2 regions of the Streptomyces sp. NBC_00820 genome follow, and region 1 is predicted to be linked to the other one. Evidence: riboswitches for the same ligand, from Rfam matches in the RefSeq annotation. Region 1 holds a riboswitch; the other holds the start of a gene.
The links. Region 1 has a riboswitch for S-adenosylmethionine ahead of OIB37_RS10665 (aminotransferase class V-fold PLP-dependent enzyme). Riboswitches for the same ligand answer to the same signal wherever they lie in the genome.

Region 2: another riboswitch for S-adenosylmethionine. It lies ahead of thrC (threonine synthase); the one in region 1 lies ahead of OIB37_RS10665 (aminotransferase class V-fold PLP-dependent enzyme).

Annotation. Positions count from the first base shown of each region.
Region 1 covers NZ_CP108882.1:2,341,166-2,346,296, forward strand. Annotated here, with positions in the region: gene OIB37_RS10650 (hypothetical protein) at 1-51, opposite strand, end outside; gene OIB37_RS10655 (rhomboid family intramembrane serine protease) at 263-1,054, shown strand; gene OIB37_RS10660 (Lrp/AsnC family transcriptional regulator) at 1,051-1,332, shown strand; gene OIB37_RS10665 (aminotransferase class V-fold PLP-dependent enzyme) at 1,375-2,736, opposite strand; SAM riboswitch class IV at 2,886-3,002, opposite strand; gene trpD (anthranilate phosphoribosyltransferase) at 3,199-4,263, opposite strand; gene qcrB (cytochrome bc1 complex cytochrome b subunit) at 4,431-5,131, opposite strand, start outside.
Region 2 covers NZ_CP108882.1:3,828,556-3,833,686, reverse strand. Annotated here, with positions in the region: gene otsB (trehalose-phosphatase) at 16-882, shown strand; gene OIB37_RS17295 (alpha,alpha-trehalose-phosphate synthase (UDP-forming)) at 913-2,340, opposite strand; gene OIB37_RS17290 (glucosyl-3-phosphoglycerate synthase) at 2,477-3,421, opposite strand; SAM riboswitch class I at 3,647-3,791, shown strand; gene thrC (threonine synthase) at 3,809-5,092, shown strand; gene OIB37_RS17280 (MoaD/ThiS family protein) at 5,089-5,131, shown strand, end outside.

The DNA of each region.
Region 1 (5,131 bases):
GCAGAGCGTGCAGCGCCAACGCGTCGTGGCGGTCGGCAGGGGAACCGTCATCGTGGCTGTCCGCTTCCTTCTCGGATTCCGTCGGGGCTTCCTGGTGGAATCGCTTCCGGGATCTTCCGGGGTCGCTTCTCGGGTCGGTCCGCGCCGTCGCCCGACGCGTGTGGCTCGTAACCCTACGGCCTGGCGGGTCCTCATCGCCCGTCCGTCCACGGCGGCGAGGCGCTCTGCACCACTGCGTCCGGTTACGTCATGCTCTGTGTTCATGATCAGCGACTCGAGCACGACGGCCGGCCGGACCATCAGAGGGGTCCGGGACATCTCGGCGCCGATGACGTACACCCTCATCGCCCTGTGCTGCCTGATCTTCGTCCTGGGCCCGGCCTCCGGGCTCACCCCGGCATACGGCTCCGGGGACGCGCTGTCCGTCGCGCAGCGCGCGTACTTCCGGCACTGGGGCGTGATCCCGGCGGAACTCTTCCACGCGCCGCTGGACCACGCCCTCGCCCCGGCCACCGCGCTGTTCGTGCACGGCAGCTGGGTGCACCTGCTCGGCAACATGCTCTTCCTCTTCGTCTTCGGTGCGATGACCGAGGAGCGGATGGGCCGGGTGGAGTTCACCCTGTTCTACCTCGGCTGCGGTTACCTGGCCCTGCTCGGCTACGCGGCCGCCAACGCCGGCTCCCAGCAGTCGCTGGTGGGCGCCTCCGGGGCGATCTCGGCGGTGCTCGGAGCGTTCCTGTACCTGTTCCCGCGCGCCCGTGTGACCAGTCTCCTCCCCTTCCTGTTCTTCCTCCCGCTGCGCTTTCCCGCCTGGGTGGTGCTGCCCTTCTGGGCCGCCCTGCAGTGGCTCGCGGCGAGCCGGGCGAGCGAGGGGCCCGGGGTGGCCTACCTCGCCCACGTCGTCGGCTTCTGCCTCGGCTTCGGCTACGCGTGGGTGCGGTACGGCAGAGGCAAGGGCCCGAAGGGCGGCCTTGGGAGGGTGGTGGTGGGAGACGGGCGGACTAGAGTGAAGGCCGCCCCAGCCCCGGCACCCAAGGGAGAGAACCAGCCGTGATCACCGCGATCGTCCTGATCAAGACCAGCGTGGACCGGATCCCCGAGATCGCGGAGGGTATCGCCGCGCTGGACAGCGTCAGCGAGGTCTTCTCGGTCACCGGCACCTACGACCTCATCGCGATGGTCCGCGTCAGCCGCCACGAGGACCTCGCCGAGGTCATCCCCGGCCGGATCAGCAAGATCCCCGGCGTCGAGGCCACCGACACCCACGTCGCCTTCCGCACCTACTCCCAGCACGACCTGGAAGCGGCGTTCGCGATCGGCCTGGACAACTAGGGCCTGTCCGGCGGACCGGCCCCAGGTCCGGGCCGAAGCGCCTCACACCGCCGGGACGCAGCGGCCGTTCTCCGTGCGGTAGCGCCACTTCGCGCCGTCGCGGACGAGTTCCCGTACGGCGTCCACGAAGCGGTCGACGTGTTCGTCGGGGGTGCCCGCGCCGAAGCTGACGCGGATGGCGTTCAGGGACTTCTCGCCGGGCGCGGCCTCCGGGGCACCGCACTCCCCCTGGGCCCGCGGGGCGCTGCCGAGCAGCGTGCGGACCAGCGGGTGTGCGCAGAAGAGGCCGTCGCGGACGCCGATGCCGTACTCGGCTGAGAGGGCGGCGGCGAAGTGGGAGCTGTTCCAGCCCTCGACGACGAAGGACAGGACGCCGACACGCGGGGCCTCGTCGCCGAAGAGGGAGAGCACACGCACCTCGGGGACCTCGGCGAGACCCGTCCGGACCCTGGAGATCAGGTGCCGCTCGCGGGCGACCAGGGTGTCGAAGCCGGCCTCGGTGAGTGCCCTGCAGGCCGAGGCGAGGGCGTAGGCGCCGACCACGTTCGGTGAGCCGGCCTCGTGGCGGGCGGCGCCCGCGTGCCACTCCACGTCGACCCCGCCGTCCTGTCGCCGGGATACCGAGCGGCTGGCGCCGCCGCCCGCGAGGTACGGCTCGGCCCCGGTCAGCCAGTCGGCACGGCCCGCCAGCACACCGGCGCCGAACGGGGCGTACAGCTTGTGGCCGGACAGGGCGACCCAGTCGACGTCCAGCTCCGCCACGCTCACCGGGTGGTGCGGGGCCAGCTGGGCGGCGTCCAGGACGATCCGCGCGCCGTGCGCGTGCGCGGCGGTGGCCAGCTCGCGCACCGGCCACAGCTCGCCGGTCACGTTGGAGGCGCCGGTGACGCAGACCAGGGCCGGGGCGCCGGCGTCGCGGCCTGCGAGGGCCCGCTCCAGGGTCTCGACGGCCTGGCGCGGGGTGCGCGGGGCGTCGAGGCAGGTGACCCGGGCGTCCCGCCAGGGCAGCAGGGCGGCGTGGTGCTCGGTCTCGAAGACGAAGACCTCGCAGCCGGCGGGCAGCGCGCGGGCCAGCAGGTTCAGGGAGTCCGTGGTCGACCGGGTGAAGACGACCTCGTCGTCCTCGCGGCAGCCGAGGAACGCGGCCACCGTGGCGCGGGCGTTCTCGAACAGGTCGGTGGAGAGCTGGGAGAGGTACCCGGCGCCCCGGTGGACGCTGCCGTAGTACGGCGCGTAGGCGGCGACGTCGTCCCAGACGCGCTGGAGGGCGGGGGCGCTGGCGGCGTAGTCGAGGGCGGCGTAGGTGACCTCGCCGCCGGTGACGAGCGGGACGGTGACGTCCCGGCCCAGCACGGGCAGCGGGGCGTGGACGGACGGGGCGGCGGCAGCGGTGTGCACGGACATGGCTGAACTCCCGTGAGGCAGGACGCGGGGAAGGTGAAGGGGGTGCGCGGAGGCGGGGCTCGGCGGCCCTAGCGCATTCGCTTGCTCACGGAAGGCTCCCTCGGACGACCAGGACCCCTGGTCCCACGCCTGTTCAGCGGCGTGCGAGGGGTCCGCGCTTGTCGTGGACCTCGTGGTCCACGACCTGGTCCTCACCCGGGGCACCCCGCCACGGACGGAGGGTTGCCGGACAGTCGGCCGGGGCCGCATGACTGTCACTCATGACCTGATCAGGAAGCTAACCGAGCCCGTCACCGGGGCGCAACCGCTGTCCGGATGCCGGGATGTGCGCGGAACGTACGTGGGACGTGCGCGGCCGAGACGGGACGGGACGCGGCAGGACGGGAGGCGACGCAACGGGAGGCGCAGGGACGCGGCGAAGGGCCGGCGCCCGCCCGGGCGCCGGCCCTTCTTGTCCCACGGCTATCGGTTGCTCGCGGCCACCCAGCGCTCCAGCGCCCGCTTGGCCGACCCGGAGTCGATCGACTCCGCGGCCCGCGCCATGCCCGCGCGGATCTGCTCGGCGAGCGGCGCGTCCGTCGGCCGCAGCGCGACCAGCGCCGCCGCCGAGTTCAGCAGGACCGCGTCCCGCACCGGCCCCGTCTCGCCGTCCAGCACCCTGCGGGCGACCTCCGCGTTGTACGACGGGTCGCCGCCGCGCAGGGCCTCCACCGGTACCAGTTCGATGCCCACGTCGCGCGGGTCGAAGGTCTCCTCGGTGACCTTGCCGTCACGCACGATCCAGACCCGGGAGGTGGACGTCGTCGTCAGTTCGTCGAGGCCGTCGTCACCGCGGAAGACGAGGGAGGAGTTGCCGCGCTCGGCGAAGACGCCCGCCACGATGGGGGCCATGGCGGCGTTCGCGACACCGACCGCCTGCGAGGTCACCTTGGCCGGGTTGGTCAGCGGACCGAGCACGTTGAAGGTGGTACGGATGCCCAACTGGCTGCGGGCGGCGGCGACATGGCGCAGCGACGGGTGGAACTTCACCGCGAAGCAGATGGTGATGCCGGCCTCTTCGGCGACCTCGGCGACCCGCCGCGGGGTCAGGTTCAGGTTGATGCCGAGCTTCTCCAGGACGTCGGAGGACCCGGAGGCGGAGGACGCGGCGCGGTTGCCGTGCTTGACGACCCTCTCGCCCGTGCCAGCCACGACGATCGAGGACATCGTGGAGATGTTGACGGTCTTGGCGCCGTCACCGCCGGTACCGACGATGTCGACGGCCGGACCCGGGACCTCGATCACGTTGGCGTGCTCGTACATGGTCCGGACGAGCCCGGTGATCTCCTGCACCGTCTCGCCCTTGGCACGCAGCGCCACCATGAACCCGGCGATCTGCGCGTCGGTCGCCTCGCCGCGCATGATCAGGTCCATCGCCCAGGCGGTGTCGTCCGCGGACAGGTCCCGGCCGTCCAGCAGTCCGTTCAGCAGGGCGGGCCAGGAACGAACCGCCGCGGTGTCGCCTCCGGCGGGGGTCACAGCGCTCATCAGCCGCTCCTGGGTGTGTGTGGGGACCGTGTGTTCCACCCCCCACCCTATCCAGCCCCCGGGCCGCCGACGGCCCCGTCTCCCGCCTCGGAGGTGCCCGCGGGCACGGGGAAGGGCCCCCTCCGAACCGGAGGGGGCCCTTCGACCGTGGTGTGGCGACGCGGGGATCAGTGGTGGCCGTGGCCGCTCGTGATCTCCTTGTACTCGTCGACGCTCGGCTTCGGGATCTGGTTGTCCTCGCCGTAGTAGGCGCCGGAGAGCTTGACGCGCAGCCGCTCCGAGGCCTTCACCTTGCGCTCGACACCGTTCTCGTCCACCGTCGGGCCGATCTCGGCCGGTTCGTACTGGTGGTGCGCCGTGAGGGTGTGCAGCTGCTCCTGGCTGAGCGGCTCGTGCACCTCGATGAACTCACCGTGCGGCAGGCGCTTGATGATGCCGGTCTCGCGACCGTGCAGCACCTTCTCCTTGTCGCGGCGCTGGAGGCCGAGGCAGATCCGCTTGGTGATGATGAACGCGAGGACCGGTCCGGCGAAGAAGCCGATCCGGACGAACCACGTGACCTGGTTGATCGACAGGTGGAAGTGGGTGGCCCACAGGTCGTTGCCACCGCCGACCAGACCGATCAGGTACACGGTCACCCAGGCGACACCGAAACCGGTACGCGTCGGCGCGTTGCGCGGACGGTCCAGGATGTGGTGCTCGCTCTTGTCACCGGTGACCCAGGACTCGATGAACGGGTAGACCGCGATAGCCATCAGCACGAGGCCGAAGAGCACCAGCGGGATGAACACGCCCAGGACGAGCGTGTGACCCCAGAAGTTGATCTCCCAGCCCGGCATGTAGCGGATCAGACCCTCGGCGAAGCCCA
Region 2 (5,131 bases), 1.5 Mb from region 1:
GGATAGTGTCGCCCCATGGGCATCCATACGACGGACTCGACCAACCCGATGGATCCACTTCCCGTCCCCGTGACCCAGGCCGGCCGGGACGGACTTCAGGCACTGCTCGCCAAGCCGGGCACCGCCGCGATCGGTCTGGACTTCGACGGCACACTGGCCCCGATCGTCGCCGACCCCGACCAGGCCCGCGCCCACCCCGACGCGGTGTCCGCGCTCGCCGCCCTCGCCCCGAAGGTGGCCTCCGTCGCCGTGATCACCGGCCGGCCGCCCGGGGTCGCGGTCCGGAACGGCGGCTTCGCGGGCGTCCCCGGCCTGGAGCACCTCGTCGTCCTCGGCCACTACGGCGCCGAGCGCTGGGACGCGGTGACCGCCACGGTCACCGCCCCCGCGCCGCATCCCGGCGTGGCCTCCGCCCGCGCCGAACTGCCCGGCTTCCTGGACAGCGTCGGCGCCTGGCGCGGCACCTGGATCGAGGAGAAGGGCCGTGCCCTCGCCGTGCACACCCGCCGCGCGCGGGACCCGCAGGCCGCCTTCGAGGCCCTGCGCGAACCCCTCGCCGGCCTCGCCGCCCGGCACGGTCTGATCGTCGAGCCCGGCCGCCTGGTCCTCGAACTGCGCCCGCCCGGCACGGACAAGGGCGTCGCCCTGCTCGACCACGTCCGCGCCACCGGCGCCGAGTCCGTCCTCTACGCCGGCGACGACCTCGGTGACCTCCCCGCCTACGCCGCGGTGGACGAACTCCGCTCCGAGGGAATCCCCGGCCTCCTCGTGTGCAGCGGCAGCTCCGAGGTGACGGAACTGGCCGAACGGGCGGACCTCGTGGTCGACGGGCCGGGCGGTGTCGTGGGACTGCTGCGGGCCCTGGCGGCGCACATGGAGTGAGCCGCCCGGGCGGTCACGGGCGCCGGGCCGTCACCGGTCCAGCGCCCCCAGCTGGTCCAGGAACCACTGCGCCGGAGGCAGCGCCGTACCGGCGGCGGCCAGCCTCTTCGACCGCTCGGCCCGCTCCGCCGCCGGCAGGCTCAGCGCTTCGTGCAGCGCCTCGGCCGTACCCGTGATGTCGTAGGGGTTCACCACGATCGCGTCGTCGCCCAGCTCCTCGTACGCCCCCGCCTCCCGCGACAGCACCAGCGCGCACCCCTCGTCGGAGACGACCGGCACCTCCTTGGCGACGAGGTTCATGCCGTCCCGGATCGGATTGACCAGGGCGACGTCCGCGAGCCGGTAGGCGGCCAGCGAGCGGGCGAAGTCGTCCTTGACGTGCAGCACGACGGGCGTCCAACCCGGCGTTCCGTACTCGGCGTTGATCTCCTGGGCGACCCGGCGCACCTCGTCGGTGTAGTCGCGGTACACCGCGAGGTCCTGCCGCGAGGGATACGCGAAGGCGACGTGCACCACCCGCTCGCGCCACTCGGGACGGTCCCGGAGCAGCTGCCGGTAGGCCAGCAGCCCCCGCACGATGTTCTTCGACAGCTCGGTGCGGTCCACCCGGACGATCGTCCGGCGTCCCTCGCCGACCTCCTCGCGCAGCGCGGCCATCCGTTCCGCCACGTCCGCCCGGTGCGCGCGTTCACGCAGGAAGTCCGCGTCCGCGCCGAGCCCGTGCACCCCGATCCGGGTCCCGGACGGAATGCCGGGTCCGAGCACCTCGTGACAGCACTCGGTGAACGCGTCCGCCCAACGCCGGGTCAGGAACGCCGCCCGGTCGGCGCCGAGGATGCCGGTCAGCAGTTCGGCCGCGAGGTCGTCGGGCAGCAGCCGGAAGTAGTCCGGCGGCGCCCACGGGGTGTGCGAGAAGTGCCCGATGCGCAGGTCGGGCCTCAGCTGCCGGAGCATCCGGGGGGCGAGCGCCAGGTGGTAGTCCTGGATCAGCACCGCCGCGCCCTCGGCCGCCTCCTCGGCGAGCGCCTCGGCGAAGGCGCGGTTGTAGGCCCGGTACGACTCCCACTGCCGCCGGAACTCCGCGTCGAAGACCGGCTCCAGCGGGGTCTGGTACAGCATGTGGTGGACGAACCAGAGCGTCGAGTTGGCGATGCCGTTGTAGGCGTCGGCGTACACGTCGGCGTCGATGCCGAGCATCCGCACCCGCTGCCCGCCGGTGTCCTCGGCCGGCAGCAGTCCGCCCCGCGCACGCCGTACGGCCTCCCGGTCGCCGTCGCCCAGCGCGGCGCACACCCACACCGCGTCCGTGTCCGGTCCGATGGCGGACAGTCCCGAGACCAGTCCGCCGCCGCCTCTCCTGGCCAGCAGCGCGCCGTCGGCGCTGTCGGGGTCCACCTCGTACGAAACCGGGCCGCGGTTGGACGCGACCAGCACCTCAGCACCCTGCGTGGAAGCCATGGTCCTGAACCTAGCCCGGCCCGTAAACGCTCAAACGTACGGTCCGCCCCGAAAGGGGCTTGTATACGGCCGCACTCCGGCGCCCGGCCGACGGCTCACGCGACCCGGCCGTTCACACCACCGTGCGTGCCACGGCTCACGCGACCCGGCGCGCGGCGTACTCCGCGATCTCCGCCATCGGCGGCCGCTCCTCGGTGTCGACCGAGTAGGTGCGCGGCTCGAACCCGTCCTCGCCCCGCTCGAACTGGGTGAGGGCGGGCCGCACGAGGTGGCCGCGCGCGAGGCGGAGCTGCGCGGTGCGGTAGATCGCGGCGGCCATCCGGCCCAGCGCCTGCCCGTCCTGGTGCCGGTGCTTGCGCACGCCGACGTCGACCTGGGCCAGCGCGTCCAGGCCCACCAGGTGCAGGGCGTCGACCAGCATGCCCAGCTCCACGCCGTAGCCCACCGGGAACGGCAGCTGCTCCAGCAGCGAGCGGCGCGCCGCGTACTCGCCGCCCAGCGGCTGCACGAAGCCGGCCAGCTGCGGCCAGTGCATGTTCAGCAGCGGGCGGGCCATCAGCTCGGTGACCCGGCCGCCCTGCCCGCTCGCACCGGCGAGCGGACGGTCGTACATCGCCTTGACCAGGTCGACGTCAGGGTCGGTGAGCAGTGGGCCCACGATGCCGAGGACGAAGTCCGCGGAGAACTCCCTGAGGTCGGCGTCGACGAAACAGACGATGTCCCCGCCGGTGACCAGCAGGGAGCGCCACAGCACCTCGCCCTTGCCGGGTACGGCGGGCAGGCGCGGGAGTATGTCGTCGCGGTGCACGACCCGCGCTCCGGCGGCGGCCGCGACCTCGGAGGTGCGGTCGGTGGAGCCGGAGTCGACGACGACGATCTCGTCGATCAGCGGGGCCTGCTCCACGAGGTCGTGACGGATGACCCTGACGATCTCGCCGACCGTCTCCTCCTCGTTGAGTGCGGGAAGGACGACGGAGACGGACTGGCCGGTGCGCTGTTTGGCGGCCAGGACACGGTGCAGGGGGCGGTCGGCCACGGACCAGGAGCGGGTGGCCAGCCAGCGCTCGACTTCTTCCAGCACGGTCGGTGGCTCCTCACTGTCGTGATCGGGGGACGTGATCAGGTGTCGTGCTCAGGTGTGGCGCTCGGGGGTGGTGCTGAGGGGCGGTGGTCACACGCGGAAACCGTGTGACCCGTCTCGCGGTTCGGACGACTCTCTCCACTGTCCTGGCCTTCGGTTACAGTCTTGAGCAACGCCGATGACCATCGCATGTCGGGGGTCAAGAGCGTTCACACAACTACATACCGCTCATCCAGAGGGGCAGAGGGATACGGCCCGATGAAGCCCCGGCAACCCTCCAGTCGGTCACTCGTTCTCATCCGCGAGGCTCCCGGCTAGGGAAGGTGCCAAATCCGTCTCACGGCGAGATGCGTCGTGAGGAAGATGAGGAGAAAGGGCCTCGCCTCCATGGCTGTGCAGACCGTCGCCCCCCAGAGCACTCCCACCGTCGACCTCGGCCCCGCCGCCGCCCTGAGCTGTCGCGAGTGCGGCCACCAAGTACCGCTCGGCCCGGTGTTCGCCTGCGAGGAGTGCTTCGGCCCCCTCGAGATCGCCTACGACTTCTCGGCGTACGACACCGAGGAACTGCGCGCGCGGATCGAGTCCGGCCCCGCGAGCATCTGGCGCTACGCGCCCCTGCTGCCCGTCCCCGCCGACGTGGCCGCCAAGCCCAACCTCAACCCCGGCTGGACCCGGCTCGTCGAGGCCCGCAACCTCGCCCGCGAGCTGGGTGTCACCGGCGGGCTGTACGTGAAGGACGACTCCGGGAACCCGACGCACTCCTTCAAGGACCGCGTCGTCGCCCAGGCCCTGGAGGCCGCCCGCGCCTTCGGCTTCACCACCCTGTCCTGCTCCTCCACCGGCAACCTGGCCGGCGCGGTCGGCGCCGCCGCGGCCCGCGCGGGCCTGCGCTCCTGCGTGTTCATCCCGCACGACCTGGAGCAGGCAAAGATCGTCATGGCCGCCGTCTACGGCGGTGAGCTGGTCGGCATCGAGGGCAACTACGACGACGTGAACCGCTTCTGCTCCGAGCTGATCGGCGACCCGGTCGGCGAGGGCTGGGGCTTCGTCAACGTCAACCTGCGGCCGTACTACGCGGAGGGCTCCAAGACCCTGGCGTACGAGATCTGCGAGCAGCTCGGCTGGCGGCTGCCCGACCAGATCGTGGTTCCGATCGCCTCCGGATCCCAGCTCACGAAGATCGACAAGGGGCTGCGGGAGCTGGTCGCGCTCGGGCTGGTCGAGGACCGGCCGTACCGGATCTTCGGCGCACAGGCCGAGGGCTGCTCGCCGGTGTCGGCCGCGTACAAGGCGGGCCACGACGTCGTACGGCCGCAGAAGCCGGACACCATCGCCAGGTCCCTCGCCATCGGCAACCCGGCCGACGGGCCGTACGTCCTCGACATCGCGCGCCGCACCGGCGGTGCGGTGGAGGACGTGACCGACGAGGAGATCGTGGCCGCCATCCGGCTGCTGGCCCGCACGGAGGGCGTGTTCGCCGAGACGGCGGGCGGGGTGACGGTCGGCGTCACGAAGAAGCTCATCGAGAGCGGCGCCCTGGACCCGACGCTCACCACGGTCGTCCTCAACACCGGCGACGGCCTCAAGACCCTCGACGCGGTGGCCGGCACCGGTCCGACCGCCGTCATCCGCCCGACCCTGGAATCCTTCCGAGAGGCTGGCCTCGTATGAGCGTGACCGTTCGCATTCCGACCATCCTGCGTACCTATA